3 regions of the Acinetobacter sp. TY1 genome follow, and region 2 is predicted to be linked to each of the others. Evidence: predicted binding sites of a transcription regulator. Region 2 holds the regulator's gene; each other region holds the start of a gene.
What was found. Region 2 encodes PhoB, which activates phosphate uptake and scavenging genes when phosphate is short. Its sites were predicted from a motif close to TGTCATNAANCTGTCATAA; they were not measured.

Region 1 (10,349 bases), on a different contig from region 2:
ATCTGATATACCAAGAAATCTATTAAAATTTAGCCATAAAACTTACACCATAACGTCGTCCATCCAATAAACGATCACCATCTGAGTTTTCAGCGGTTTCATCTAACAGATTATATACACCGAACTTCCCTTTCAAATGTGGTGTAAACTGATAATTAAAGCCAATATCGAGGAATTCATACCCTGGATTCGGTTCAGACATTGAAGTACGACTTAAATAAGAAGATGTTTCACTACGATAATGTAAGCGACTCCAAACGTTTAATGCATCTGAAATATTATAATCTACAGTAATATTAAACATATGCTTAGGCATTTCATTCAAAGGTTGCCCCTTAAATTCACCTGATTTAATTTCCGTATTTGTATACGTATAATTTGCCGATAATGTTGTATATTCGTTTAAATCAGTTTCAACCGTAGCTTCAATACCTTGTAGTTCAGCATCATCTACGTTAATACGATCACTGATGAAATAAAATGGCGTTGCACCTTCAGCACATTTCCAAGCAGCGACATTATTACGGTTCGTGTTCGTCCCATCTGTGTCTGTTTCACAAGTCCGTACTTCAGTTATTTTATCTTTAAACTGAGTGATATAGCCTGTTAAAGAAGCATTTACATAATCATTTTTCCAATTAAACCCAAGCTCTGAAGAAACGCTAGTTTCAGGATCTAAATCAGGATTGGCACGGATAATACCTCGACCTGTAGATGTTGGAGAACCTCCTCCACCTGTCACACTATAAAAACCTTCTGTTGCTGCTCGAATATCGGGTTGTTTATATCCTGTAGATACACCACCTTTCATACTGAATTGATCTGTAAAGCTATAAACACCGTATAAACGCGGCGATAAATTACCACCATAATTCTCATCATGGTCATAGCGCAAACCACCAGTTAAATTAAACTGATCAGTTACACTCCAAGTATCTTCAAGAAAGCCTGCGACCGACCAACGGGATAATTCACTAAATTCTGGAATATTCGGGTTACGGTTTGTTGCTTTATCATTCAATACTTCATCTTTATAATAAGCACCAAATGACAGTTTATGTTTATTTAGCAACCAATTCCATTGATTATTAAACGTCCATGTTTCAAGCTCAATCCCTTTCGTATCAAGGGTTGTATTGGCACGGTCTGGATTTTTAGAGTTTTCATATTGCAAATACGTTGCGCTATCCAATTGATCACTATAACGACCATTATGCGTTAATGCATAAACACTACGATAGTTACGTGAATTTGAATCCGTGGCATTTGCAACCGCTTCTACCGTTTTACCCACTGTTGATTTTGCATCTTGCGTAGTAAAATTCGCATCAAACTGTAAATCATGCTGATCATTGAGCATATAAGTTAAGCGTGAATTTAAGCTTTCTCTCTCATTTCCTCTAAAGCCACCAACAAAACTATCTTCTTCACGTTCTTGTTTGCTTACACCAAGTTGTAGACCAAGTTTATTTGGAATTAATGGTCCTGCAATATATACAGATGCATTTTTTAGATCACCTGCATCACCCTTATCCTGAATAACTGTACCAAGCTCGGCCGTACCCGACCATTCATCTGATACCTTTTTCGTAATGATGTTAATTACACCACCCATAGCCTCACTGCCATATAGCGTTGATGCAGGACCACGGATAATCTCAATACGTTCAATAGCGGCCATTGGCGGTAAAATATTTTTTTCGAATCCATTATCGTCGCCATTTGGATTCACATCTTTTGAATACTGTCGCTTGCCATCAATCAAGAATAATGTGTAATTCGAGCTCATCCCTCGAATACTAATACTTTGAGCCGAACCTGAGCCTGAAACAACAACTCCTGGTGTATTTCGAAGTACATCTGTAATGTCTGAGTACTCTCGTTTGTCTAATTCTTCGCGACTAATCACTGTCATAGATGCGGGTGCTTTCGAGATATCTTGCTCGTATCCTGATGCTGTAATGACAATCGTTTCAAGTTTACTTTTGGGTTCTGATGACACATTTTCACTTGAATTTTCTTTTGATTCTACCGCATGAGCAGCACTTATCATCAGTGCTACAACTGAAATTGATAACACGGATTGGATAACACGTTTTGTCATGCAAGATACCCCAAAGAATCTAAGTTATGAATAAATATGGAAGATTTCGTGACATAGTGTAACAAAGACACCACTAAATGCAATATTTAATGATAATTACTACTATTTGCATTCATAAATTTAATTTTATTTATTATATAAATTACTGTAATAATTAAATTTTATTCTCATAAATAAACATATTTTTCTATATCAAAAATATGAGAAAACTCATCCTTACAAAACTGTTAAGCATAAAAAAACCTCCATAATTGGAGGTTTTAAAACTGAATTTTAAATCAATTTATTTGAAATACGCACCATCAGTTTGAGTATGATCTGTCTGGTCGACAACTCTCATCAATTCTGGAATATGCTGTTTCAACGTTGTCTCAACACCTTGTTTCAAGGTTAAGTCAATAGATGAACACCCTTGGCAACCACCACCAAATTTTAATACCGCTGTTAAACCATGCTCTGCATCATCTTGTACTTCAACCAATGCACAGTTACCACCATGACCTTCTAAGCCTGGGTTAATTTCAGACTGTAATACATAAGTAATACGCTCTTCCATTGATGCATCAGGACCGACACGTGGGACTTTTGAATTTGGTGCACGGAATGTCAACTGCCCACCAAAACGGTCTTTGTTGTAATCAATAACCGCATCTAATAAATATGGAATAGATGGGCTATCAATATAAGCACCAAACTCTGCATATTCTTGTTTATAGTCTGTAGGGACAACTTCATCAGGAGCACTATACGCCATGCAACATTCAGCACGTGGAGTTCCTGCATGTTCAACAAAAATACGAACTGCGATACCCGGTGTATTTTGCTTTTCAAGCAAATCTTTCAGATATTCTTGTGCAGTTGGTGTAATCAATAAATTTGGAATTTCTTCTGCAACTGCAGTGTTGCTGTTTTCAGTCGACATAACTTTTTCCTCAAGCTGAAGTTGCTATTTTAACTGAAGTTGGGGGCAATTAATAAAAAATCAACTAAATTTGTCGGAATTGATGTTTTTATTTATTTTTCACACAAGTTTTAAAAAATCTTTCAATCAAATAACACTCAATAGAATCTTTTAGATGTAAAAGGCATTCATTTTCCCCTTACGTTTTCTATCAATTTTGGTAGTTAATGCCACCCAAAAAGTAAACTTGGCATAGATAATGTATACATCTGTATATTAATTTAAAAAAAACTGGGGTTTTTCGCATGTCCAAAATATTAGATGGATTACACTTTCCACTTGACCCACATACAGGCAAATCGAGCAGTTCCAAAACAGGTCAATCCATTCTTTCCGAAGCACTGTCTTTGGTCGATCATGCCAATGCTCAAGCCGTATTAGTAGATAAAAATTGGCGAAAAAATTACCCCCATTATTTTAAAGCACTGGTTGAACATGGTATTCGCTCAACTCAAAATCCCATTCACATTGCTACCCAAGGCTTACACAAAGCACAGCATAGTTTTGATTTTTATCGTGATGGAAAAAAGTATTTATTGAAAGATGTTATGGATGTCGCTGACATTCAAAAACTGTATACCGTGACAATTCAAGGTAAAAGTACTGCAAAACCCGAATGGTATGTACCCTATCGTGGACAAAAACTACAAGGTCAGGCTTTACTTGATCAAATAACATTTTGGCAAGATGCGGGTATTGTTGAAGAAAGTCATGCCGATGCTTTACGTAAAGTGATTGCTCATCCTGAATGGTTCGACTTATCTGAAAAAACCATGGTTCTGTTTGGTGCTGCATCGGAAGCAGGACCTCTGAGTTGGCTTGCAAAATGGAAAGCCAATATTATTGCCGTAGATTTACCCAATGAACGAGTATGGACAAAAATCCTCAAGATTATTGAAAATGGCAATGCCACACTTCATGCGCCAAGCTTAGAAGATATTTCAGCAAATACATCACAAAATGAACTGACACAAAAGTTAGGGGTAAATTTACTGACCCAAATTCCTGAAATTGGACATTGGTTAGCGCAGAATCCACATAAACTAAACCTTGCTGCAATTGCATACCTAGATGGTGAAAAACACGTTCGTGTTTCTATGGCAATGGACAGTATTATGAGCTATGTCAGTCAGCAAAAGCCTGACTCATCACTCATGTATATGTGTACACCAACAGACATTTATGCTGTGCCTAAAGAAGTGATTGAAGCTTCGGGTGAGAAATTTAAGCGACGTTCAAGTTTTGAAAAACTCTTTAGTAAAGGCATTTCAACCATCTCACTCAAACATTTTTTCCAAAATCATCAAAAAACGTTGATTTCTTCCGATAATGGACAAGCTTATGGTGTCGCAGACTGTATGGTCGTAGAACAAGGTCCAAACTACGCCTTAGCAAAACGACTACAACAATGGCGTGCAACTTTAGCTCGTCATCAAGGTCAAAAGGTATGTATCAATATTGCACCATCGACAACGACTTATTCAGTGACCAAAAATCCACTGCTGAAAGCAGCATTCCATGGCGCACGTTTATTTGATGTTGAAGCTTTTGATCCTGAAACGACCAATGCCATTATGGCTGCGTTATGGATTCACGACTTACGCAACCCTAAAGCATTATCACATCCTGAAAATGATCTTGAACATCCACTTCAACTGATGATGGACGGTGCAAATCATGGGGGCTTATGGCGTGTGGCTTATCTTGCACGTACTGCACTGCCCTTTGCTGCTATTTATGGTTTTGCTGCCAATAAGCTACCATTAGATAAAGTATGGTCTAAAGTGAAAAAATCATAAGTTTGAGCATGTTCTATTTGCTAAAAAAATGCTGCCTTTTGGCAGCATTTTTAAATTTCTTATTTAATTATTTCAGATTAGACAAATTGTAAGAATAACCAAAACAATCCACCTGATAAACAGATTGTTGCAGGTAATGTGAAAATCCAAGCTGAAAGAATAGTTTTCACTGTCGCAAAGTTTAAACCAGATTTATTGGCAACCATGGTACCTGCAACAGCCGAGTTTAAAACGTGTGTGGTCGATACTGGTAAGCCAAAACCATCTGCTGCTGCAATTGTCGTCATTGCAACCAATTCAGCAGACATGCCCTGACCATAAGTCATGTGATGTTTACCAATACGCTCACCTACAGTCACCACAATACGCTTCCAACCAACCATTGTGCCTAGACCCAATGCCAATGCCACCGCAACTTTTACCCAAGTTGGAATGTACTGTAAAAATGAATCTAAATTTTTACGGTAGTCTTTCACTACTTTGGTTTGTGTTGCATCCATTTTTGGCAATTGCTCAGCTTTTTCCAAACGTTTAAATGCAGTCGAGCTCAAGTACATATCATTACGTAAAGCAGAAACTTCCGCTTCAGGTAAATTGTTCAAACTACCAAACTTGCTGACACGTTCACCCAAGTGATCCGTTAAACTTGCCAATGCAGGTATAACTTGCGGTGTTAATTCTTTAGTTTGAACGTATTTAGTAATCGTATCACGTGCTTGCGCATCCGAAATATCATCATGTTGTACATAGATTGCTGACGCGGTCTGACTTGATAATTGTGAAAATGATTGTAAATGTGTTTGGTCTAAACTTTTATTTAAAGAATATGCCAAAGGTACACAACCAATCAAAATCAACATGATTAAGCCCATACCTTTTTGACCATCATTTGAGCCATGTGCAAAACTTACCCCCGTACAGGTAAAGATAAGAATGGCGCGGATCAAAGGTGGTGGTGGCTTATTACCTTCGGGTGGCTGGAACAATTCAACTTGTTTCTTAAATATTTTCTTAACCAATAAGAAAACAACTGCTGCAAATGCAAAACCAATAAGAGGAGAAAACAGCAATGCTTTACCCACTTTTGCAACTTGATCCATATCAACGCCTGAAGCGCCACTCCCCGAATGTAAAATCCAGTTCATGATGCCTACACCTAAAATCGAACCGATTAAAGTATGTGAGCTTGATGCTGGAATCCCTAAGAACCAAGTCCCTAAGTTCCACAGGATCGCTGCTATGAGCATGGCAAAAACCATCGCAAAACCTGCACCTGAACCGACATTCATAATCAATTCAACAGGTAGTAAAGCAATAATCCCGTAAGCGACAGCACCACTTGCAACCATAACTCCCAAGAAGTTACAGAAACCTGCCCACATCACTGCAACAGGTGCAGGTAAGGCGTTAGTATAAATCACCGTTGCTACAGCGTTGGCTGTATCATGGAAACCATTTACAAACTCAAAACCGAGTGCAATGAAAAGTGCTGTTGCCAATAAAATAACAGAGTACATGCTCAGCGCAGGTACATGACTCAGGTCAGTATTGACCTGAATTGCAATATAAATAAGCGTCGCAATAATAATCGTCAAAAACACCGGCATAAAAAATTTTGGTGTTGGCACATGAACATTCGTCGACTTTTGTGCTGTTGACGTTTGTGCCGAATCAGAAACGGGAGGTAAATTTGAATTCATGCAGACGTAAAAGAGGATAATAAAATCCCCTTATTGTTCAATTTAATTATGACAATTATATGACAAACATGACTTATATAACGCTCATATTTCAAAAATATAAGCGCTTCACTTAACACACCCACTCACCTAAAAATAAAAATAAAAATAAAAAACATAAACTTAGTCAATATAAAACATTAAAAAAACCGCTGTTTAAGCATTTCTAATCCTTAAATAAAATTTGTAATATTTAAAGAAAAATGTCTTTTCCGTTATTTCACCATCACATCATCCAAGAAATTTATGACAAATTGATGAAAAAACACTCACGATCTTAGACAAACTAAAATATTTACATATCCATTATTTTTTTATCTTTAAAACTGCTTTATGTACTGATTTTAATCAAAAATTGATTTTTTTGTGTATATCAACAAAGCTCATGTATCAAATCACAGATTTCCATCAATAAATTAGCCTTGAGATTCGCTTTTGCAGTAATCATATAGACTATCTGCTAATATATTGCACGTTTAAAAAACCTGCTGAGAGTTTTGAATGTCAACATTGACCACCTTAAAAGAGCTTCTGACCCAACGTATCCTAATCATTGATGGTGCAATGGGAACCATGATCCAACGCCATAAATTAGAGGAAGCCGATTACCGTGGTGAGCGTTTTGCCGATTGGGCATCTGACTTGAAAGGTAACAATGACCTTTTAGTACTGACTCAACCGCAAATTATTCAAGGCATTCATGAGGCTTACCTCGATGCAGGTGCAGACATCATTGAAACCAACTCATTCAATGGTACAAAAGTTTCAATGTCTGACTATCACATGGAAGAATTTGTCCATGAGATTAACTTTGAAGCTGCACGTATTGCTAAAGCAGCTTGTGAAAAATATTCAACGCCTGACAAACCACGTTTTGTTGCAGGTGTACTCGGTCCTACGTCACGTACTTGTTCAATTTCACCGAATGTGAATGATCCTGCGTTTCGTAACATTACCTTTGATGAATTAAAAGAAAACTATATTGAGGCTGCACACGCCCTCATTGAAGGTGGTGCGGACATTCTACTTATTGAAACAGTATTCGATACACTGAACTGTAAAGCGGCAATTTTTGCCGTTAAAGAAGTTTTTAATCAATTAGGTCGTGAATTGCCTTTGATGATTTCGGGTACGATTACCGATGCATCAGGTCGTACACTGACAGGTCAAACTGCGGAAGCGTTCTGGAACTCAGTACGTCATGGCGATTTATTGTCGATTGGTTTTAACTGTGCCTTAGGTGCAGATGCAATGCGTCCGCATGTCAAAACGATTTCTGACGTTGCCGATACTTTTGTTTCAGCACATCCAAATGCAGGTTTACCAAACGCTTTTGGTGGTTATGATGAAACTCCTGAAGAAACAGCTGCATTCTTAAAAGAATTTGCTGAAAGCGGTCTGATCAATATTACAGGCGGTTGTTGTGGTACAACCCCTGACCATATTCGTGCCATTTACAATGCCGTAAAAGACATCAAGCCACGCCAAGTGCCTGAAACCAAGCCTGCTTGTCGTTTAAGTGGTTTAGAGCCGTTTAACATTACTGACGATTCTTTGTTTGTGAATGTCGGTGAACGTACTAACGTGACAGGTTCTAAAAAATTCCTCCGTTTGATTCGTGAAGAAAATTTTGCCGAAGCACTCGATGTTGCCTTGCAACAAGTGGTTGCAGGTGCGCAAATTATTGACATCAACATGGATGAAGGCATGCTCGATTCACAAGGTGCGATGGTGCATTTTCTGAATTTGATCGCCTCTGAACCTGAAATTTCCAAAGTGCCAATCATGATTGACTCATCTAAATGGGAAATCATTGAAGCAGGCTTGAAATGCGTACAAGGTAAAGCAGTTGTAAACTCGATTTCCTTAAAAGAAGGTTATGACGAGTTTGTTGCAAAAGCACGTTTGTGCCGTCAGTACGGTGCTGCAATTATTGTCATGGCATTTGATGAAACTGGTCAGGCGGATACTGCTGCACGTAAACGTGAAATTTGTAAGCGTTCTTATGATGTATTGGTCAATGAAGTTGGTTTTCCTGCTGAAGATATTATTTTCGATCCAAACGTATTTGCAGTGGCAACAGGGATTGAAGAACATAACAACTATGCTGTTGATTTTATTGAAGCAACAGGCTGGATTAAACAAAATCTTCCACATGCAATGATTTCAGGCGGTGTGTCTAACGTATCGTTCTCATTCCGTGGTAATGAGCCTGTACGTGAAGCGATTCACTCTGTGTTCCTTTACCATGCCATTCAACAAGGCATGACGATGGGTATTGTCAACGCAGGTCAAATGGCGATTTATGATGATATTGATCCTGAACTCAAAGCTGCCGTTGAAGATGTGATTCTGAATCAGAATCAAGGTGAAAGCCAACATGATGCCACCGAAAAATTGCTTGAAGTTGCAGAAAAATATCGTGGTCAAGGTGTCGCACAAAAACAAGTCGAAAACTTGGAATGGCGTGAACTTCCTGTCGAAAAACGCCTTGAACACGCGCTAGTCAAAGGTATCACCACCTATATTGATGAAGATACTGAAGAAGCACGTCTAAAATCAGTTCGTCCGCTTGATGTGATTGAAGGCCCACTCATGGACGGCATGAATGTGGTCGGTGACTTGTTTGGTTCAGGTAAAATGTTCCTACCACAAGTGGTGAAATCTGCACGTGTGATGAAGCAAGCGGTAGCTTGGTTGAACCCGTACATTGAAGCTGAAAAATCAGGTGCACAATCTAAAGGGCGTATCTTGATGGCGACAGTGAAAGGCGATGTGCATGATATTGGTAAAAATATCGTGGGTGTTGTACTTGGCTGTAACGGTTATGACATCGTTGACCTTGGTGTAATGGTGCCTGCTGAGAAAATTTTACAAACGGCGATTGATGAAAAATGTGACATCATCGGTTTGTCAGGTTTAATCACACCATCACTCGATGAAATGGTCTTTGTTGCCAAAGAAATGCAACGTAAAGGTTTCCATATACCCCTCATGATTGGCGGTGCAACCACTTCTAAAGCACATACCGCTGTGAAAATTGATCCACAATATTCAAATGATGCTGTAATTTATGTGGCAGATGCTTCTCGTGCGGTTGGTATTGCGACAACATTACTTTCTAAAGAAATGAAGCCAAAGTTAGTTGAAGAAACTCGTGCTGAATATGAAAAAGTGCGTGAACGTATTGCCAATAAACAGCCGAAAGCAGCAAAATTGTCTTATGCTGAATCGATTGAAAATGGTTTAAAAATTGACTTTGCTACCAATAAACCTGCGATTCCTAACTTTATCGGTTCGCATACATTGACCAACTACCCACTTGAAACTTTAGTGGAGTATTTTGATTGGACTCCGTTCTTTATTTCTTGGAGTTTGGCGGGTAAATTCCCTGCAATTCTAACGGATGAAGTGGTCGGTGAAGCTGCGACTGATTTGTATAACCAAGCGCAAGAGATGTTGAAAGACATTATTGAAAATAAACGCTTTGATGCTCGCGCAGTGTTTAGCATTTACCCTGCCAATCGTTCTGCGCCTGACTCTGTTGAAGTCTATGATGAATCAGGTGCAACGACGCATACCTTCCATCATATCCGCCAGCAATCGGACAAAGTGACTGGCAAACCAAACTTATCATTGGCTGATTTTGTAGCGACTAAAAACCAAGCGGAAGATTTCTTGGGCGGTTTCACTGTATCGATTTTCGGTGCAGAAGAAATGGCACATGAGTATAAAGCCAAGGGCGA
Region 2 (10,349 bases):
TAGCCAATTTGAATAATTCCATCAATCAAGATATACAACGCATCTGTGCAATTATCCTTACTTAATATTAATTCTCCTTTTTGATGTTTTTTAGTATACGACTTGGTTATTATATTATCCAATCGATTATTAGATATATTTTTAAAGACATTCCTTAAAACACATACATTATCATTTAATGAAAAATCATAAAATTCCATAAATCCACCTTATATTTATCAATATAATATTAGATGGAATATGGAAATTACTCGAATCATTTATTATTCATAAAATATCAATTTTTATGCAAAGCCTTAAATATTGTTTATAAAAAATATACTTTACGAAACTTTTTCATAAAAGCTTTCTTCACCATAATTTAAATGTGAAATATCACGTTTCACCTCTTGCTTTAATGCTTTACTCGGTTGACCGTCAGCACCTACAGGAATATCACCTTCTAAAGTCACACGGCGCACCACACGATGTTGATCGCCATAATCATTGATAGCACGATGTTGTGTCGCACGGTTATCCCAAATAGCAACATCACCTGCTTCCCAACGCCAACGTACAATATTTTCAAGTTTTAAAATATGACTCTGAAATAAATCAAATAATTTACGTGAATCTGTCGAGTTATAGCCCACAAAACTTTTAAAGAAATGCCCTAACAATAAGGTTTTTTCACCTGTTTCAGGATGCACACGCACCAAAGGATGCTCTGTTTCATACTCAGTTGCTGTAAAAATTTCACGATATTTTTCACGTTGTTCCGTGGTGATACTTGCTGATGCTGCATAGTCATAACTATTGCTATGCACTGCCCTTAAAGAATCAGCAAGTACTTTAAGTGATTCAGGTAAGTGTTCATACGCAGCTGTCGTATTTGCCCAAACCGTATCACCACCGACTTCAGGGGCAATGACGCTACGTAAAATTGAAGCTTTAGGGTAATTTTCAATAAAAGTAATATCGGTATGCCACGTATCTGCACGACCACCACGAGAGTCCAATTCTAAAATATGGTTTGAACCCTTTTTAGTGGGTACCGTTGGGTGATTCAATGGTGTCCCTAGACGAGCAGCGAAGGCTTCTTGTCCAATGTCATCTAGCTGATGCTGACCTTTAAAAAAAATCGTTTTATATTGTAAAAGCGCTTGATTGATTTCATTGACCACATCCTCAACAAGATTCGATGATAAATCTACTCCTGAAATTTCAGCGCCAATACGCCCACCAATCGGTTTTACTATAATGTGTTGATAGTTATAACTCATTTTTTATTCCTCAATTGTCATTTTGCTTCTATGCGTCAAAGTGCATATCCATGATTTGATAATGAAGAATCTGTTTATGCAAATCTGTCAAAAAATTGACATTTTTTTTCTGCATTTCTGATAAAGAAAAAATTAAAAAGAATATAAGTACAAAAAAACCCGCTTAAGCGAGTTTTTTATTTTAAAAAATTAATTACATATAAATTATTTAGGCTCTAATCTTTTACTTAACTTGGTTGCCATTGCAGTAATACGTTGGTAACCCGTTGGTAAAACACGTTGAATAAGATCGAGTGTTTTCGCATCATTACCAATCAACAAACGACGTTTGTTTTTCAACACTGCATCTAAAATTTGTTGTGCTGCTTCTTCAGCAGGCATACGCAATAATTTATTGAATGCTTTAGCCGATTTTTCAGGATTCATGCCCATTGATTTGATGCTATCACTCATACGTGCATCATTGGCAATATTGGTACGAATACCTCCTGGATGTACACTAAGCGCACTCACACCACTATTTTCAATGTCTAATTCTTGACGCAAAGATTCAGTAAAACCACGCACCGCAAACTTAGTTGAGTTATATGCAGATTGAGTTGGCTGAGCGGTTAATCCAAATAAACTTGAGGTATTGATGATGTGACCTTCACCTGTTTTTTTCAAATACGGAAGAAATTCTTTTGTACCGTACACTACGCCCCAGTAGTTAATACCCATGATCCATTCAAGGTCTTCATAATTTGAACCTTCAACTGTTGAGCCCAATGCAACACCAGCATTGTTAAAAATCATATTCACAGAACCATGATTTTGTACTGTTTCTTCAGCCCAAGTACGCACTTCTTCAAGTTTAGCAACATTGACTTTTTTAGACGTTACACGAACATTATAAGGTTTCACCAATTCTACAGTTTCAGCTAAACCCTTTTCATTTACATCACTAAGCGATACATGACAGCCTGCTTTCGCCAAGAGTACAGCAAGCTGCTGTCCCATACCTGAGCCCGCACCTGTGATTGCCGCAACTTTGTTTTTAAAATTTTTCATTTTTTGTCCTTTTTAGTCAACCACACAGATTTTGAAGCTGCGTAGTACGTGTTTATTACTATAAATTTGACAATACATATTGTCAATATACAATACTGATGATTCATACCCAAAAACGATATAAATATATTCATCGGCTTCAATGCTGTTTATTGGTAAAATCCACTTTTGCACGGTTAACTTGGCTTCTATTCTTATGACATACGTAGACTCAAATACAGAGATACACCCTGACGCACAGGCAAAACCTGTCAAAAAAATCATTAAAGAACGTCAGTTTAAAGGCATGTCACTCACTGAGCGTAAACAAGCACGTCGTGAAAAACTCATTGAAGCGGGCATTGAAGCCTACGGCACACATGGCTTTTTTTCGGTAACTGTTAAAGATATTTGTATAGAAGCGAAGCTAACTGAACGCTATTTTTATGAATCCTTTAAACGCAGTGAAGATTTGTTTCAAACTATTTTTCTCAAATTGATTGATCAAATGCAAAAAACACTGCTTACAGGCGTAATGAAAGCCTCGCCTAATCCTGAAAAAATGGTGCATTCAGGTTTAACCTCACTCTTTAAAATGCTCAAAGATGATCCACGCACTGCACGTATTATTTATATCGATGCTATGCTCGTTCAAGAACTGCATAACCAAGCAACTATTCATGAAACGATGACTCAATTTGATCGTATGATTCATGCTTTTGTAAGTTTGATGATGCCCAATATTTCTCGTTCTGAACAAGAGATTTCATGGGTTGCCACAGGACTGAATGGCTATGTCACCCAAATTGCAGTACGCTGGGTTATGGGAGGGTTTAAACAATCCCTTGAAGATGTCGTCATGGCATGTGAAACCGTATTTTTGTCATTATTAAATACATTTTCGAGTAAATAATTGAAAAAATTTACAAAATAGGTATTTTTTCCAAAAAAAATTAGATCAATAAGTATTTTTTATTGATCTAATAAATATATGATTATATTGATGATGTAAAAAAATTGTCACAAATCTTTGCTAAAAAATGCAGATATGATTTTTTTTGCAATGATACTGTCACAATTAAACCTTGTAATAAGCCTGTCATAAATAAAAACGGTCAACCGTTTCATTAATAGGGTATTGCGTTGTGAAAGATGACTATATTTTAATCGTCGATGACGAACTTCCGATCAGGGAAATGATCCATACCTCATTGGATATGGCTGGATTTCAGTGTTTACAAGCTGAAGATGCAAAACAAGCGCATCAAATGATTGTCGATCAACGTCCATCTCTGATTCTGCTAGATTGGATGATGCCTGGTGGTGTCAGTGGTGTAGACTTGTGTCGTCGCCTTAAACGTGATGAAAATCTAGCAGAAATCCCTGTGATCATGCTGACTGCACGTGGTGAAGAAGACCATAAAGTACAAGGTCTTGATGCAGGTGCAGATGACTACATGACCAAACCATTTTCAACCCGTGAATTGGTGTCACGTATTAAAGCGGTACTACGCCGTGCCAATGCGCTTAGCGGTGAAAAAACCATTGATGCCAATGGATTGATTCTTGATCCTGTCAGCCAACGTGTCAGCTTTAGTGATCATATTTTAGAGATGGGACCAACCGAATACCGTCTACTTGCCTTTTTTATGACCCATCCTGAACGTGCCTATACTCGTGCTCAATTGCTCGACCAAGTATGGGGTGGCAATGTGTATATTGAAGACCGTACCATTGATGTTCATATTCGTCGTTTGCGTAAAGTGCTTGAACCTTTTGCAGCAGACCGTTATGTTCAGACCGTTCGTGGCACAGGTTACCGTTTTTCGACCCGTGCCGATGTCGCTTTAGGCTAACACTTTTCAGGTAATTTTTTGTTTTATGTATGAACCCTACCCCGTCCCTGATCTTGCAAATGAATATAAAAAGTTTCGTTATAGTAGCTTATGGGCATTTGCAAAACAGGACTTAAAATTACTGGTCTTTTTACTGGTCATTGCCTGTTTTATTGGATTAGGTGCTGGGTATTTTTGGATCTGTATTAGCCTCGCATTTGTAGTCTTTTTTACCATCCAATTGCATTCCTTATATTTAGTCAATGATTGGATTTCCAACCGCCCTTATGATTCTCCACCCAATTTAAACGGGATTTGGGGCGCTTTACTGTTCAATGTATATCGAGCGCAGCGTCAGGAACGAATTGTACAAGCTGAAATGGTCGGACTTATTGACCGTGCGCAATCATCCTTAGTTGCACTTGCTGAAGCTGTTGTTCTGACGGATGAACTTCATCAAATTGAATGGTGGAATCCTGCTGCGGAAAAACTCCTCGGCATTCAACCGATTGATCGTGGTCGCAATATTTTGACCATTATTCGCCAACCCATTTTTATTGAATATTTCAACAATATCGACCAATCACCTGATGGCATTAAAATCAAATCATCCGTGTTTGATGAACATTATGTGCAAATTAAATTAACTCGTTTTGGCAGTGAAAGTCGCCTTGTCGTAGCCTACGATGTGACACGCATGCATAATCTTGAGCAAATGCGTAAAGACTTTGTGGACAATATTTCCCATGAACTACGCACACCACTCACTGTACTGAGTGGTTATATTGAAACATTCACCGATCAAGAAGATTTAAACCCGCGTTGGAAACGTGCATTTGAACAAATGCAGTCTCAAACACGGCGTATGAATGCTTTGGTCAATGATTTACTTTTACTTTCTCGCTTGGAAGGTAATAAACAAATTGCCAAAAATCAGATCATTGAAATGCCAAGTTTAATGAATCAATTGTTTGATGATGCACAAGCATACAATGTTGATTATGGACATACGCTCAATTTGGATATTGACAGCCATTGTGACTTAATTGGTTCGGATATTGAGCTTGCAAGTGCGTTTAGCAATCTGATCAGTAATGCGATTAAATACACGCCTAAAGGCGGTACAGTGACAATCGGATGGCATGATGATGGTGAGCATGGCTACTTTACAGTAGAAGATACTGGCATCGGTATTGATCCTAAACATTTACCACGATTGACTGAGCGTTTTTATCGTGTCGATAGCGCTCGTAGTCGTCAAACAGGTGGAACAGGCTTAGGGCTCGCAATTGTGAAACACGTTCTAATGCAACACAATGCTTATTTGGAAATTGATTCTGAAGAAAACAAAGGTTCAACTTTCCGTGTGGTTTTTCCCAAAGAACGTTTATATATGCACGAATAACAAAATTTAAAAAATAAATATCATATAGTTAATAAAAAATCCCGCTAAAATTTTGCGGGATTTTTTTAATCTATTCTCAGCAAAAATCTTAAGCCGATTTTACCTTCCCTAAAGCTTCACCCATGATGACATCAGAGTTGGCTTTTAAATAGTCATCCCAAACAATTTTATCTTTTTCAAACAATACAATCGCAGTCGACCCTAAGTAAAAACGTCCAAGTTCCGCACCTTTTTCAAGTTGCATCTCGTGATGATTCAACTCCACACGACCTGTAGGTTTCACTTTACCTGTCGCAACAGTTTCAATACCAGCCACAATCATTGCACCGACTAGAACCACTGCCATACGACCAAGTTCAGTATCAAACAAACATACCATACGCTCATTACGTGCAAATAAACCCGGAATATTTTCCGCAGTCGTTTGGTTTACAGAGAATAATTCACCTGGAATATATAAAGTTTCTGTTAGTTTACCTGCAAATGGCATGTGTACACGGTGATAATCTTTTGGTGACAAATACACCGTTACAAATTCACCTTGTTTAAAAGGTACTGCAAGTTGTGGATCACCAATCAATTTTTCAACTGAAAAACTTTGACCTTTAGCTTGAAATACATCGCCATCACGAACTTTACCAATTTGAGAAATTGCACCATCGGCAGGACATACAATATGCAGTGGATCAGGATCAACACTACGAATACCATCTTTTAATGCACGGGTAAAAAAATCATTGAATGATTTATATTTCAGCGCATCAGTTTGTTCAGCAATAGACATATCAATGCCATATTTCGCTTTAAAAGCTTGGATGACCACATTTTTAACAAGAGGATTTTCACTTGCAGCGACTTTACCCACCACACGACTCAATTGTTGTTGTGGCACAATACGCTGTGCTTGAATAAAAATTTGTTTTTTTAAATCAGAAGTAAGACTCACGCAGGTGATTCTCCAGTAATTATTGGACTGTCAGAACGATTACCCCATTCGCTCCATGCACCGTCATACGCCACAATATCCCAATTCAGTAATTTTCCAACAATATATGCCAGACCTGAGCGGTGATGCGACTGGCAATACACAACAACAGGCTGACTAAGATCAAAGCCTAACTGTTCAAGTCGTTGCTGTGTGCGTTCTAGGGAATGCAATTTTAAATGATTTTGACGTGCAATTGCAGTACTCCATTCAAAATGTCTTGCTCCCGGAATATGACCACCACGTCGTGCTGTCATTCTGAGCCCTGTATATTCATCTTCTGTACGACAATCCCATAGCTGAATTGCTTGCTGTTCAACCTTTTGGCGTAAATCATCGTATTGAATACGAAAATTTTCAACCTGTCTCAAATCGACTTTTACCGATGTGGACAGTGAGTCAAATTCTTCAATATCTGATGATGTTGGGTAATCTGCACCAAGCCATGCATGAATACCACCATTGAGTAAACTGACTCGATCAAAACCCAGACAATGTAAATTCCAAATCAATCGCCCTGCCCATGCTCCACCCTCATCATCATAAACCACCACATGATGATCAGGTGAAATTTTTAAATAATCAACCAAGGCTTGTAAGTCTGCTTCTTTAGGTAAAAGCCCTGTAGCAGTTTCTTCAAGCTGAACCAATTGCCCAGGTTTGACATGGATGGCATGTGGAATATGAAGTTGTTCAAAAACCGAGCTTCGGCTTAAGTCGACAATACGCAGAAACGTATGTCCAAGATGGGGTAAAAGTTGGTCGGCATTGACCAATAATCCAAAATTAAACAAAGGTGCTGTCATAAGATTTTTCGAATTTTAGTTCATCATTACAATTGATCTTATCACAGCACGTTTGGCGATAATGCTGAATTTCAGGGATTCTTAGCTGAAATTCAAATATCAAAAAACCAATATTTTCAAATGATTTTAAGCCGATTTTTCTTCATCAGAAATATCAAAAACCTGCCGTAAATAGGCCAAGAAAGTATCGTTATCGGTCATAGTTTTACCCGGACTATCTGAGATTTTGGCAACAGACTGACCATTACATTCCACGAGTTTCAATACGATATTGAGCGGTGTTTGTCCCATATCATTGGTCAAATTTGTGCCAATACCAAAACTCACTTGGAAACGATCTTTAAAGTATTGATGCAAAGCCCAAGCACGTTCAACATCTAAACCATCACTAAAGGTTAGCATTTTGGTACGTGTATCAATTTTCAACTTTTTATAATGTTGATAAGCCTTATCACCCCATATAAATGGGTCACCACTGTCATGACGTAAACCATCAAATAGCTTAGCAAAATACAAATCGAAATCACGTAAGAATGCATCCATACCAACCACATCGGTCAGAGCAATACCCAAATCACCCCGATATTCTTGCACCCATGTTTCAAGCGCAGATTTTTGGAAATCGCGCAAACGAACATCAAGAGCTTGGAATGCTTGTAAAAATTCATGCGCCATCGTTCCAATTGGGTAAATACCCAATTCACGTGCAATCATGACGTTACTCGTTCCACGGAAAACCGCAGGCACAGCTTCATGGAATGTTTGAATGACATGCTTTTGCCAATCTAGGCTATAACGGCGACGAGTACCAAAATCTGAAACCAAGAATGGTGGATCATTTGGATTTTGTTCTTTTGAATATTGTTTTAATTGTGCAACTTTAGCTTGTAAACGACGTTCACCTTCAACCAGTACATCATCTGAACGAATACGGCTAAAGTAAAGCTCATTGACTATCGCAAGGACAAAAATTTCAAACATCATGGCTTGAACCATTGGACCTTCGACCCAAATATCCAAACGCCCTTCACTGTCAATTCCAGCTTTAATAAAGCGTCGTTTCAGTTGGAATAACTCCAAATAATCAACAAAATCGCTTTTGATAAAACGTAATTTCCGTAAATAAATCAGTTCATCTTCGGCAAATTTTAAGTTACATAGATGGTCAAGTTGTTCGTTGAGATCCGCCAAAATATCGACCAAGGGATAAACGGTATCATCAAGATTTCGACAACGAAAATGGTAAACACTATCGGCTTGAGGGAATTTATGTAACACGACTTGTAACATGGTGAATTTGTACAAATCAGTATCGAGCAGGGATTGGATAATTGGAGCCATATCTATTTTTGATTTCGCTATGCTTATTTCATTAAAGCATATTTTTTTCGCAAAGAAGCCATGTTCTGACTAAATTTAAGAAATTTTAAATAACTCACACCAATACTTTGTTTTTTTATCGAATTCAATGTAGTAAGTAGACGAATCGTTTAACTCGATACAGCTTTAGATGAGCTTTTAACAAACATTCATTATAATAATATGTTAATAAAATGAGAATTTAATATTTTTTTATGCATAATTGTTGAAATATCAAGCATACTTAATTAACATCTATGTATTAATAAAATTACATTTCTTTACCTAATAGAAATAATTACACATTTACCCCCAACCAATAAATGGAAAATTAAGTATGGCTAAATTTAACTTAGATGAATTAAATCAAATTGATGGCTTCGTAGCTGCGGCACTTGTAGACAGCGCAAGTGGTCTAGCAATGGCTGCTCTTGGTTCAGGCCTTGATTTAGAACTTGCTGCTGCAGGCAATACAGAAGTAATTCGTGCAAAGCGTAAAGTTGCAAAAGCATTGAATTTAAATGATAAAATTGAAGATATTTTAATTACACTTGGTAAGCAATACCACTTACTTCGTCCGCTTGATCGTAATGACGAATTATTCCTTTACCTTGTACTTGACCGTCAAAAATCAAATCTTGCAATGGCTCGTCACGAGTTGAAAGCATTTGAAAAAGGTCTAGATTTTTCTTAATTTGGTTTAGTTATACAAAAAAAGCTGGCAATGCCAGCTTTTTTAATCAAAAAATATTTCATATTAATTATAATTTTTTGCAAAATAATTCTACTTCTTTTCTATATTCATTTTCGTTGCATATTCAACGCCATGGGTATTTAAATATTCTCGAATTAATTGGCGTACAACCTGAGAAGGTTTCAAATCTTGCTGACTGCATAAATCTTCAAAAGCTTGCTTTTTTACAGGATCAATCAAGATTGTCAGCCTTGCCGTCTTATTTTCCATAATGCAGATTCCACAGCCCAGTTAACATTAAATGATAATATGATTATCATCATTTTTTCACAAGTTCTTTTCATCAATCTATAGGACAACATATTTAATCGATAAAGTATTAAACAGAATGCATATTTTCAGCAAAAGCAATAAAACACATATATTTTATATGGAATTGTATATTTTGCAATGTTGGTATAATTGTCAATTATTTATATACTCAATCAAGCTAAGCCATATTTTTACAAACCTCTTAACATCAATATTATTCGTATCTAATCAATACACTCTCTTGTTACACTAAGCTATATTCATCATCGTTTTAAAGAAGTACATGCGCGCACTATTACAAAGAGTTCTTGAGGCAAAAGTTGTTGTCGATGGTCAAACTACAGGCAAAATTGACACAGGAATTTTGGTCTTTTTGGGGATTGGTAAAGAAGATAACTTCGAAAAAGGCAAAAAGCTGATTGATAAAATCTTAAAATATCGTTTTTTTGATGATGAACAAGGAAAAATGGGCTGGAATATCAGTCAAGCCAATGGTGGCTTACTTCTTGTTTCACAGTTTACCCTCATGGCACAAACACAAAAAGGCTTACGTCCCGACTTTGGACCTGCTATGCCACCAAGCGATGCCCAAGCCTTATACGAGCAAATTGTTACTTATGCACAAGCACAATTTGAGCATGTACAAACAGGCATTTTTGGTG
Region 3 (10,349 bases), on a different contig from region 2:
GGTATTCCTCGAACATTCTTGCATACCCCTGGTATTATCAATGCGATTGGTTTTAAAGTTTTAGACCCTAAAGGTTGGTATGATGGTCACAAGAACCTATTGCAAAATTTGGATGATCAAAAAACCTTAATTGAACACGCCACACTTGGACATTTTCTCAATCATATGATTGATTACCCAGGTGGTGTAAACCAAGATATGCTATTTAATGTTTGGCTACAAAATCCACTCAAAGATGGAAAAATCACACTCGGTAAAACCATAATTGAGCTCAATAAAATTGATTGTTCACTCATGATTGGTGCTGGTAAAGGCGATCAAATGGTCACTGTAGCTTCTGTTCAACCCTTAGTCCAATTGACAAATAGCCAAGATGTCACGTTTACTCTCATTCCTGGTGGACACTTGGGTCTGATGTCGAATCAGAAAAGCGCTGATGAATTTTGGCCAACACTCTCAACGTGGCTATCGAAACGATCAAGTCCAATTTAAACAATCACTTCTCAGTTTAAATTGCGCTGATGATTTATTTAAATAATTTTAATTCCTGATTCGGGTGATGTCATGACGCAAACAGTTGCATTTATTGGTCTAGGCGCTATGGGTTGGCGTATGGCTGCGCACTTACCTCAACATTTCGATAGTGTTTATGTATGGAATCGAAATTTTAGCAAAGCTGAGCAACATGCTGAACAGTTTGGCACCATTGCGGTAAAACTAGAGCAAGCAGTACAAGCCGACATTATTTTTTCTTGCTTACCAACGAGTCAGGATGTTGAAGATTTGATTCAGCCTCTCAAGCTAAAAGCAGGCTCTATTTGGGTCGACTGCACAAGTGGCGTACCCGAATCTGCCAAAAAACTACAAACAACACTCGCAACACAACAGGTGCAGTTCCTTGATGCACCAGTCAGTGGACAAACCATTGGTGCTGAAAATGCAACCCTCACTTTTATGGTGGGTGGCCATCAAGATGCATTTAATCAAGCACTTCCTGCTATGCAAACGATGGGTAAATTAATTAAACGTGTGGGTGATGCAGGTGCAGGTTTTGCAGTCAAAGCTGTCAATAATATGATGATGGCAATTCATTTATGCGCAGCAGCCGAGGGCTTTACCACACTAAAAGCACACGGCGTAAATCTTAATGAAGCACTCGACTGTATTAATGCTTCAAGTGGTAAAAGTGGCGTGACCGAATCTGCATTACCACAGCGCATTTTAAACCGCAGTTTCCCTTTGACATTTGCTCTACCACTTCTCGCTAAAGATACAGGTATTGCGATTGACTTGATTCGTGAAGCACGTTTATCTGCACCTGTGACGGGCTTAACTTACAGTTTAATCCAATCTGCGAATGCACTTGCCGAACCTAACAGTGATTTTTCTACAGCAGTCAAACTTTATGAATCTTGGAACAATATTATTTTAGAATCATAATCTTAGAACTTTAAGTATAGAATTATCTTACTTATATCTATAAAACTCATCAAAACAACATAAGGATAATTTTTCACCATTGTATTCAGAAGAATCATCCTTATAATAAGATGAGACAATGTAATATGTCAGTTTTGAGGGAAACTCATGAAAAAAATTTCAATTGCATTACTAAGCATGGCAACTTTATGTGCCAGTTCAGTCTATGCTGCGGATGCAGCACAAGAATGTAAGAAATTACAAGATGACTCAAATGTCATTTATGCAGCAAAAGGTTTTTGTTTTAAAGACCCAGAGGCTAAAGCTAAGTACGGCAATGATAATTGCTTTACAAGCAAACCAAAATTTTCTGAAAAAGAGCAACAACGACTTGACGCGATCAAGGAACGTCAGAAAGAATTGAACTGTAAATAATTACAGCACAATTCAACTTTTAAGGAAAAAACATGTCATACGATGATCAGAATATTTTTGCCCGCATTCTTCGTGGTGAACTTCCTGCAATCAAGGTCTATGAAGATGATCAAGTTTTGGCATTTATGGATATTATGCCTCAAGCCGAAGGTCATACTTTGGTGATTCCAAAATTACCTGCGGTTACATTACTTGACCTTACCCCTGAGGCAGCAGCATATACCATTCAAATTGTACAGAAGGTTGCGAAGGCAATGGAGACTGCACTTGATGCAAAAGGTATTGTCTTAATGCAATTATCAGGTGTTGCGGCAGGTCAAACTGTTCCACATGTTCATTTCCACTTAATCCCCTCTTCGATTCATGAGTTGGGCCGCCATGCAGCTCAAATGGGTGATCAAGAGAAAATTGCATCGCTTGCAGAGAAAATTAAAGCCGCGCTCTAAGTACCTTATCTGATTCATAAAAAATGAGGCTCAATGCCTCATTTTTTATGTTCAAAAATCATCAAACGTCTTTTTATTTTAAAGTTTAAAAAATCCTCCATGTAATCAACGTCATCAAACTGTCATTGAACTTTCACTTTTTAGTAACACTGTTTGCAGATACTGCATGCACGTTAGTCAGTACCCACCTGCTGATCAACGCCATAAAAAGCGAAATAAATAAATGCCGTTTTGAACATGTTTTGGAGAATTTTGAATGAAAAAAATGCTACTCGCTGCAACAATTGCATCACTAGGCTTAAACGCAGCGCAAGCAGCGCCAACCATCTACGGTAAGCTCAACGTATCTTTAAACCAAGTAGACAATAAAGACTACAAAGGCACAGATGAAACTCAATTAAATTCAAATGCTTCCCGTATTGGGATCAAAGGCGAAGAAAAGCTAACTGATAATGTCGGTGTGGTCTATCAAGCAGAATGGGCTATTTCTACGGATGGTTCTGGTTCTGATACAGACCTCAGTGCACGTAACCGCTTCCTTGGCTTAAAATTTAAAGATATTGGTACAGTAAAAGCAGGTCAATATGACTCATATTTCAAGACCTCTGCTGGTAAATATCAAGATATTTTCAATGATGACACTAATCTTGATATCACCAAAACCATGTATGGCGAAGAACGTTTAAAAAACGTTGTCGGTTTTGAAACTGATAAAAACCTCATCGTTCCAGGTTTACAATTTAACGTTCAAGCACAAATGGGTGAGAATAATAACTCAGTATACTCAAGCAAAGAACGTGACAGCATTAATGGTGTTTCTACATCGTTAACCTATGAAAATAAAGACTATGGTATTGCGGCTGGTCTAGCAGGTAATTTTGCAGTTGCAGGTGCATATAATGCCCTGAGTTTAAAAGATATTGAATCGGATGCTTACCGTATCACGGGTTCCGTTGATTTAAGTACAATTGGTGCAAAAGGTCTAGTTTTCGGCGCATTATATCAATTTGCAGAGCCTTCTAACTCTCCTTCTGCAGATGCCCTTACAGCTGCAAAACTTGATACTCGCGTTGCTACACTCGAAGAAAAAGCTTGGTTGATTTCTGCTGGTTACACCATTCCAGAAACACCTTGGACAGTAAAAGGTCAATATCAATCTGCTGAAACACAATGGTCAGGTGGCGACCGTACCATTGACCAATATGGTCTCGGTGTTGACTATAACTTTAACAAACAAGCGCGTTTCTACGGTGTAGTTGCACAACAAAAACGCGATTGGCAAACTGATGATGACAAGAAAACGGTGTTTGGTTTAGGTATGGAATACAATTTCTAAATCAACCATTCCATTCAAAAAAAGGAACTCACCATAAGTAAGTTCCTTTTTTATATTCAGCTAGTAACTAAAAAATAACTCAAAAATGAATTAAGCATCAATCGCTGTTGCTGAAATACCAATATAACGCGACATGTCTGCAGCACCTAAATCTGACTGATAAACCACATAATCCGAATAAGTTGCTTGTTTTAAATCTTCCAATATATTGATTTGAATATCATGTGCGTGAACATCATCAACCGAGCGTTGCATAGTCGATTCATAAGCATCCGATATATATTCAAAACCTAAATCAAATGCAACAAATAAGGTATGTGGGCACGGTTGTACGTACTGCTCTTCTGCCCAATTGATAATATTTTGTTGGCAATGTGGACAGGCAATATTGCTATCTGCCTGAATGTCGAGCTTGATTAATTGAAAACTCATCGCAATATCATCAAAATTTAAAAATGCATTGTAAAAGATTCAATCGGTGATTAAAACCAACCTTTATGTCCTTTAATTACTGCATCTGCACAGCGTAACGTTTCCTGTGTTAAACCCCACAAACGATAATCCCCTGTAATTGAACCTGTCATAAAGTTATGCGTATAAGCAAAACTTAATTGACGCTGTGGATCACACCATGCACCTGAACCGTTATAGCCAATATGCCCAAAACCTTGTTTGGCTCGTTTCCCCATACTAATCACACGGTGATAACCCAAACGCCATTTCATTGGAATTGGCATCACACGGTCACGGCGGATACTTTGAATCTTACTCAACTCTGAAAATACGTGCGGTTGTATGAGTTGTTCCCCTTGCCTCTCCCCACCGTTTGCCAACATGGCATACATTTTCGCAAGACTGTGCGCATTAAATACACCATTGGCAGCAGGAATAATCGCTTGTAAGCCTTGATCACTAAAAAAACTAAAATCTTTCATGCCTTTCGGCACCATTGCATCTAAAAAATCTTGCGGATTTTGTCCACTAAACTCCGCCAATCTATCTGAAAAACTTGCTTTATGATGCTTTTTGACTTTATTTTTCGTTGTTTGCTTTGCACTTTGAGCAGCGTGCTGTTCAGGCGATTTTTCTTTAGGCAATATTCGAGCAACTCGACTTAATTGATCTTGAGGTACACCAAAATATGCACCATCCAACGCTAAAGGCTCAACCAAATAATGTTGCATCAAACCCTGTAAAGACTGACCTGTAGCCTTTTCCAATACTCCCCCGACTAACCATCCAAAAGTTAATGCTTGATAGGCGATATCCTGCCCCACAGCAAAACGAGGTGTTGCTTGCTCCATTACATGTAGCATATGTGCCCAATCAGCCATTTCTACAGCGTTTTGAATTACATTACGGATATCATATAAACCCGATTGATGGCTCAAAATATGACGCAAGGTCATCTCAGCTTTACCATTTTGAGCAAACTCAGGCCAATAGTGACTGACAGGAGTATCATAATTGAGTAAACCTTCACTTACGATAATATGTGCAAGCGTTGCAAGTACACCTTTACCAGTGGAATAACATACAGATAAAGTATCACTGCTCCACTGCTCAGTCAGAGATTTACGACCCGTGCAGATATCGACAACCTTTTCACCCTGAAAATACACCGCCAATGCAGCACCACCGTGCATCGTTCGACTGTCCTGCAAACGACTGAATTGCTCAGCAAGATCTTTAAAACGGTCATCTACAGTCCCTGTATAGTTGTTTTTGACTGCAAATAAAATATCCGTTAAACCACTCATGCCCTTTCACCTTTTGTTTTATGTTGATTATCCATTCAATTGAAAAAGCCTGCATTTCACAACGCAGGCTCTTGTCTTATAATTCTTTTAGAATACCACTGACATGTGGTTTTTGCGATGACTGATTTCGAATCAAAAAGGCTGTTTCGGTTTTTCGATTTTCGGTGAGTAGCTCAACTGTCGATGGTAAATAAATTGGCAACTTAAAAGACACATCAGCTTCATAAGCATCAGGTAAAGTTAGACTTGCTAAAGCCCGTGCTTTACTCCACATACCATGCGCAATGGCTTGTTTAAAGCCAAAAGCTTTTGCTGTTAATGCATGAATATGAATTAAATTATAATCGCCCGAAATACGTGCATAACGGCGACCTGTATCTTCTGAAATATTCCAACTTGTTAACACTTCATATACAGGTGTAGATGCTTCTTGTTTATTTTTTGATACACTTGAACCATCGGTTTTTTGACGAATTAAATAAGTGGTTACGCCTTCCATCACCACATCACCTGAAACTTTTGCTATGGTTAAGAAGTCAAACTGTACACCTTTGTCATGTGGCTTCAACTCACCAAATGTACATGTAAGCGTCAATTGCTCATTAACACCTACTTTACGGTTTTGTTTTACAGTATTACGAATATGCACCAAGCCTAAAATTGCAAATGGAAATGGCTCTGAAGTCATCATATGCATTTGTAAACTTTGCGATAACACTGCCAAATAAATTGCAGGAATATAGCCATTATTTTTAAAACCACAAACTTCGTTATACGATTTTAAATGATCGGTATCAATTTTGAATGAATCCACCACATACTCAATCTGTGGCAAAACTTTTTCACCTTTAGGCTTTTTAAAAATCAAACCTTGAATGACTTTTGGATATGCTAAGTAAGGCTTAGGCAATTGATTAAAGTGACGGCTATTCATATTTTACCTTTCTAATATTTGATCAATTTTGATTCTATTAAATAAAAAAATCAGGGATGTTTCAAGCACAGCCCTGACTCTTCTAACATTTAATGTGATGGTGTGGATAGGTTAAAATACTGTATTCTAGAAAATACAATCTAACCACTATTCTAATAACCATCACCACTAAAAATTTCTAATCTGATATTTCATGATCCATGAAAAAAAAACAATCACATCACATGAAATATCTTAGGACTTTAAATCTTTATATAGAATTTTATGCGCCCAATAAGCTCTGACCGCACACACGAACCACATTACCATTTAAACCAGTAGATGCTGATGATGCGAACAATGCAATCGTTTCAGCAACATCAACAGGCAAACCACCCTGACTCATCGAGTTCATACGACGACCCGCTTCACGAATAGCAAAAGGAATCGCCGCAGTCATTTGAGTTTCAATGAAACCAGGTGCAACTGCATTGATCGTAACGCCTTTTTTCAAAAGTGGTGCAGTAAATTTAACTAAACCAATAACACCAGCTTTCGATGCTGCATAGTTCGTTTGACCTAAGTTACCCGCAATACCTGAGATAGAAGATACACAAACAATACGACCATTTTCGTTCAGACCACTGTTATTTAACAAGTAATCATTAATACGTTCTGCCGCAGACAAGTTAATATTGATCACGAGATCCCACATGTCTTGTTTCATATTGGCAAGGGTTTTATCACGTGTAATACCCGCATTATGCACAATAATATCGAGTCCACCTTGTGCTACCGCAGCGGCTTTAATTTGTTCACCTGCATCTGCTGCTGTAATATCAAGAGCCACAGCAGAACCACCAATTTCACTAGCAACACGATCAAGATCAGCTTGTTGTGGTGGAACATCTAAACAAATCACATGTGCACCATCACGTGCCAATACATGGGCAATCGCTTCACCAATACCACGGCTTGCACCTGTTACCAATGCTGTTTTTCCTGCTAATGGTTTTGCCCAATCGACATTCACTACAGCCGCTTTAGATACACGAATCACTTGACCTGAAACATATGCAGAACGCGGTGAAAGTGCAAAGCGTAAAGACGATTCAAGGTTTGCAGCCGCATCTGCATCGACATGAATGAGATGTGCAGCAATGCCTTTTTTAAACTCTTTACCGACTGATTTAACAAAACCTTCTAAAGCACGTTGTGCAATAGCTTGCTTAATGGTTGATGCTGTTTCAGGCGTTAAACCGACAACAATAACACGACCTGAAGGTGCAATTTGGCGTGCTATCGGGCTAAAGAACTTGTGTAATTCATTCAACTGTTCAGAATTTTGAATACCTGATGCATCAAAAATAACCGCTTTAAATTTTGACTCTTTATCGCCTTCATTGAATGCATTTAAAGTTAAACCTGATTTTGCTGCTGCTTGTTGCAGTTCAACATTATTCCCTGCATAACTATTTGCATGCACATTGCTAAGTACTTGAGAAATTGAATCAGACAACATACCACCTGGCGCAGCACCAACAAGTACAGCACCTTTAATTACAGGTGTTGCAGATTCAAAACGATCTAGCGCAAGTGGTGATGGCAAACCTAAATTTTTAATGACAAATTTACCAATTGGAGATTTTGCAAATACTTGGTATTGGTCAGACATGTTTATTATCTCTCTGAAAATTAATTTTTGAATGAATCTGTTTATATGTCCGAACTTCAATGTAATGTCAGATACTTATATTTCAACAGATGCATGATGCTTGTTCTGAATCATACTTGACTCAGCTACTATATGTCTTGACCTGAAAGCATCCGTAAATGTCATTTCAGTCAATACGACCCTCTCAACAATATGCTAATGTACGTCTTAAGAATAGCGTAAACATGCTTGGAAAAGCCTTATGAGCAAAACAACTCAAGAAAATCCAACAGTCGAGGATTCTGCTGCGGAAGCGGTGTCAAAACCATCAAAACAGCGTACGAGTGCCAACAAAAGTACCACAGTTGCTTCTAAATCAGAAAGTACTTCACGGACACCACGTACCCGTGCTGCTACATCGACTCGAAAATCCACAGCTTCAGATACCAATAAAGTAAAAGTAGATGCGCCTTCAGCACCTACAAAACAAACATCCACATCTCAGGGAAAAACCATGACTCAAACTGTTCGTCGTGTAGCCATTCTTGGCGGTAACCGTATTCCATTCGCTCGTTCAAATGGTCCATATTTCCAAGCATCCAATACAGATATGTTTACTGCGGCGTTAAATGGCTTAATTGAGCGTTTTAACCTTCAAGGTCAATGTCTTGGTGAAGTTGTTGCAGGTGCAGTATTGAAGCACAGCCGTGATTTCAACATGACCCGTGAATGTGTTTTAAATACTCAACTTGCACCTGAAACACCTGCTTATGACATTCAACAAGCATGTGGTACGGGTTTACAAGCAGCATTCCTTGTGGCAAATAAAATTGCTTTAGGTCAAATTGAAGTGGGTGTTGCAGGCGGTGTAGATACCACGTCTGATGCGCCTATTGCATTTGGTGATGGCTTACGTAAAGCAATGCTTGAACTAAATATTGCTAAAACTGCAAAAGACCGTTTAAAAGCATTGTCAAAAATCAATGTTAAAGATTTACTTGATGCCCCTAAAAATGGTGAGCCACGTACAGGTTTATCAATGGGCGAGCACCAAGCTATTACAACGCTTGAATGGGGTATTTCTCGTGAAGCGCAAGATGAACTTGCAGCAACTTCACATCAAAAAATGGCAAAAGCCTATGATGCTGGTTTCTTTGATGACCTCATGACACCATTTTTAGGTTTAAGCAAAGACAATAACTTACGTCCTGATTCTTCAGTTGAAAAATTAGCTAAACTAAAACCAGCGTTTGGTAAAGGCGAAAATGCAACCATGACTGCGGGTAACTCTACTCCGTTAACCGATGGTGCATCGACTGTATTACTTGCTTCTGAAGAATGGGCAAAAGCCAATGGTCATGAAGTTTTAGCGTATTTGACTTTCACAGAAACTGCTGCTGTTGACTTTGTAGGTAAAAAAGAAGGTCTATTGATGGCACCTGCTTATGCTGTTCCACGTATGCTTGATCGTGCAGGCATTACGCTGCAAGATTTTGATTATTACGAAATTCATGAAGCATTTGCAGCACAAGTATTGTCTACACTCAAAGCATGGGAAGACACAACTTTCTGTAAAGAGCGTTTAGGTCGTGATGCACCATTGGGTTCAATCGATCGTAGCAAACTGAATGTCAATGGTTCTTCTTTAGCAGCAGGTCATCCATTTGCTGCAACAGGCGGTCGTATCCTTGCAAGTGCTGCAAAACTACTTAACCAAAAAGGTTCAGGTCGTATCCTTATTTCGATTTGTGCTGCTGGTGGTCAAGGTGTAACAGCAATTATTGAAAAATAATTCGATCATTACACAGCGAAAAATATTAAGCACCTCTCAGTTCGCTTAGAGGTGCTTTTGTTTTAAAACATTAATGCAAAATAGTTACCGTTTTGTAGTATTAAATACCCAATTATTTTATTTATCTATAGCGATTACTAAGGTCAATATTCCAATAACACTCACTCACAATAGGATATAAAATGACAAGTGAAGCTATTCGTAATCAGTAAGATGATTTTTATTAACTAACCCAAATTCAGTATTTATTTGTATCGACTTTCAAACCCATTCAAGTCAATTCGATTGCTTCAATTGATCGCCAATTACTTGTCAACAACATTGTTGGTGAAGTAAAGGTAGCACTTGTATAAGATTTATCAATCACTCATTCTACGTTAATGTTTCAACCAGTTTAAATAAGCCACCGATTCCGCAATTACGTAAAGTATTAAAAGGCATTCCAACCTATGACTGCACTTTAAACAGAGGCATGTTTAATCTTCCATGCACTTGATGCACTCAAAAGGTTTGAAGTATATGTTGTTGTCGATGCTGGAGGTGGCACATCTGTTACGATATATTAAGCAGCTTTACGCCGAATTGAATTATTCT

Region 1: a site for PhoB is predicted at 6,611-6,629, ahead of ACK2M2_RS05940 (inorganic phosphate transporter). Genes of this name have one in related genera too.
Region 3: a site for PhoB is predicted at 2,410-2,428, ahead of ACK2M2_RS07105 (porin). Genes of this name have one in related genera too.

The regions. Positions count from the first base shown of each region.
Region 1 is NZ_JBLYZK010000006.1:120,672-131,020, forward strand. It holds gene ACK2M2_RS05925 (TonB-dependent receptor domain-containing protein) at 23-2,104, opposite strand; gene nfuA (Fe-S biogenesis protein NfuA) at 2,388-3,026, opposite strand; gene ACK2M2_RS05935 (hypothetical protein) at 3,311-4,864, shown strand; gene ACK2M2_RS05940 (inorganic phosphate transporter) at 4,942-6,564, opposite strand; gene metH (methionine synthase) at 7,105-10,349, shown strand, end outside.
Region 2 is NZ_JBLYZK010000004.1:134,527-144,875, forward strand. It holds gene ACK2M2_RS04215 (Crp/Fnr family transcriptional regulator) at 1-200, opposite strand, end outside; gene ACK2M2_RS04220 (TauD/TfdA dioxygenase family protein) at 324-1,262, opposite strand; gene ACK2M2_RS04225 (SDR family NAD(P)-dependent oxidoreductase) at 1,467-2,312, opposite strand; gene ACK2M2_RS04230 (TetR/AcrR family transcriptional regulator) at 2,509-3,204, shown strand; gene phoB (phosphate regulon transcriptional regulator PhoB) at 3,437-4,147, shown strand; gene phoR (phosphate regulon sensor histidine kinase PhoR) at 4,173-5,531, shown strand; gene asd (archaetidylserine decarboxylase) at 5,620-6,477, opposite strand; gene ACK2M2_RS04250 (sulfurtransferase) at 6,474-7,322, opposite strand; gene pncB (nicotinate phosphoribosyltransferase) at 7,449-8,663, opposite strand; gene ACK2M2_RS04260 (roadblock/LC7 domain-containing protein) at 9,019-9,375, shown strand; gene ACK2M2_RS04265 (CopG family transcriptional regulator) at 9,466-9,645, opposite strand; gene dtd (D-aminoacyl-tRNA deacylase) at 9,971-10,349, shown strand, end outside.
Region 3 is NZ_JBLYZK010000008.1:63,371-73,719, reverse strand. It holds gene ACK2M2_RS07125 (alpha/beta fold hydrolase) at 1-492, shown strand, start outside; gene ACK2M2_RS07120 (NAD(P)-dependent oxidoreductase) at 565-1,440, shown strand; gene ACK2M2_RS07115 (YARHG domain-containing protein) at 1,588-1,854, shown strand; gene ACK2M2_RS07110 (HIT family protein) at 1,887-2,300, shown strand; gene ACK2M2_RS07105 (porin) at 2,557-3,636, shown strand; gene ACK2M2_RS07100 (hypothetical protein) at 3,727-4,068, opposite strand; gene ACK2M2_RS07095 (serine hydrolase domain-containing protein) at 4,119-5,396, opposite strand; gene ACK2M2_RS07090 (MaoC family dehydratase) at 5,473-6,330, opposite strand; gene ACK2M2_RS07085 (3-oxoacyl-ACP reductase) at 6,593-7,984, opposite strand; gene ACK2M2_RS07080 (acetyl-CoA C-acetyltransferase) at 8,226-9,755, shown strand; partial or broken gene ACK2M2_RS07075 (hydrolase) at 9,976-10,349, shown strand, end outside.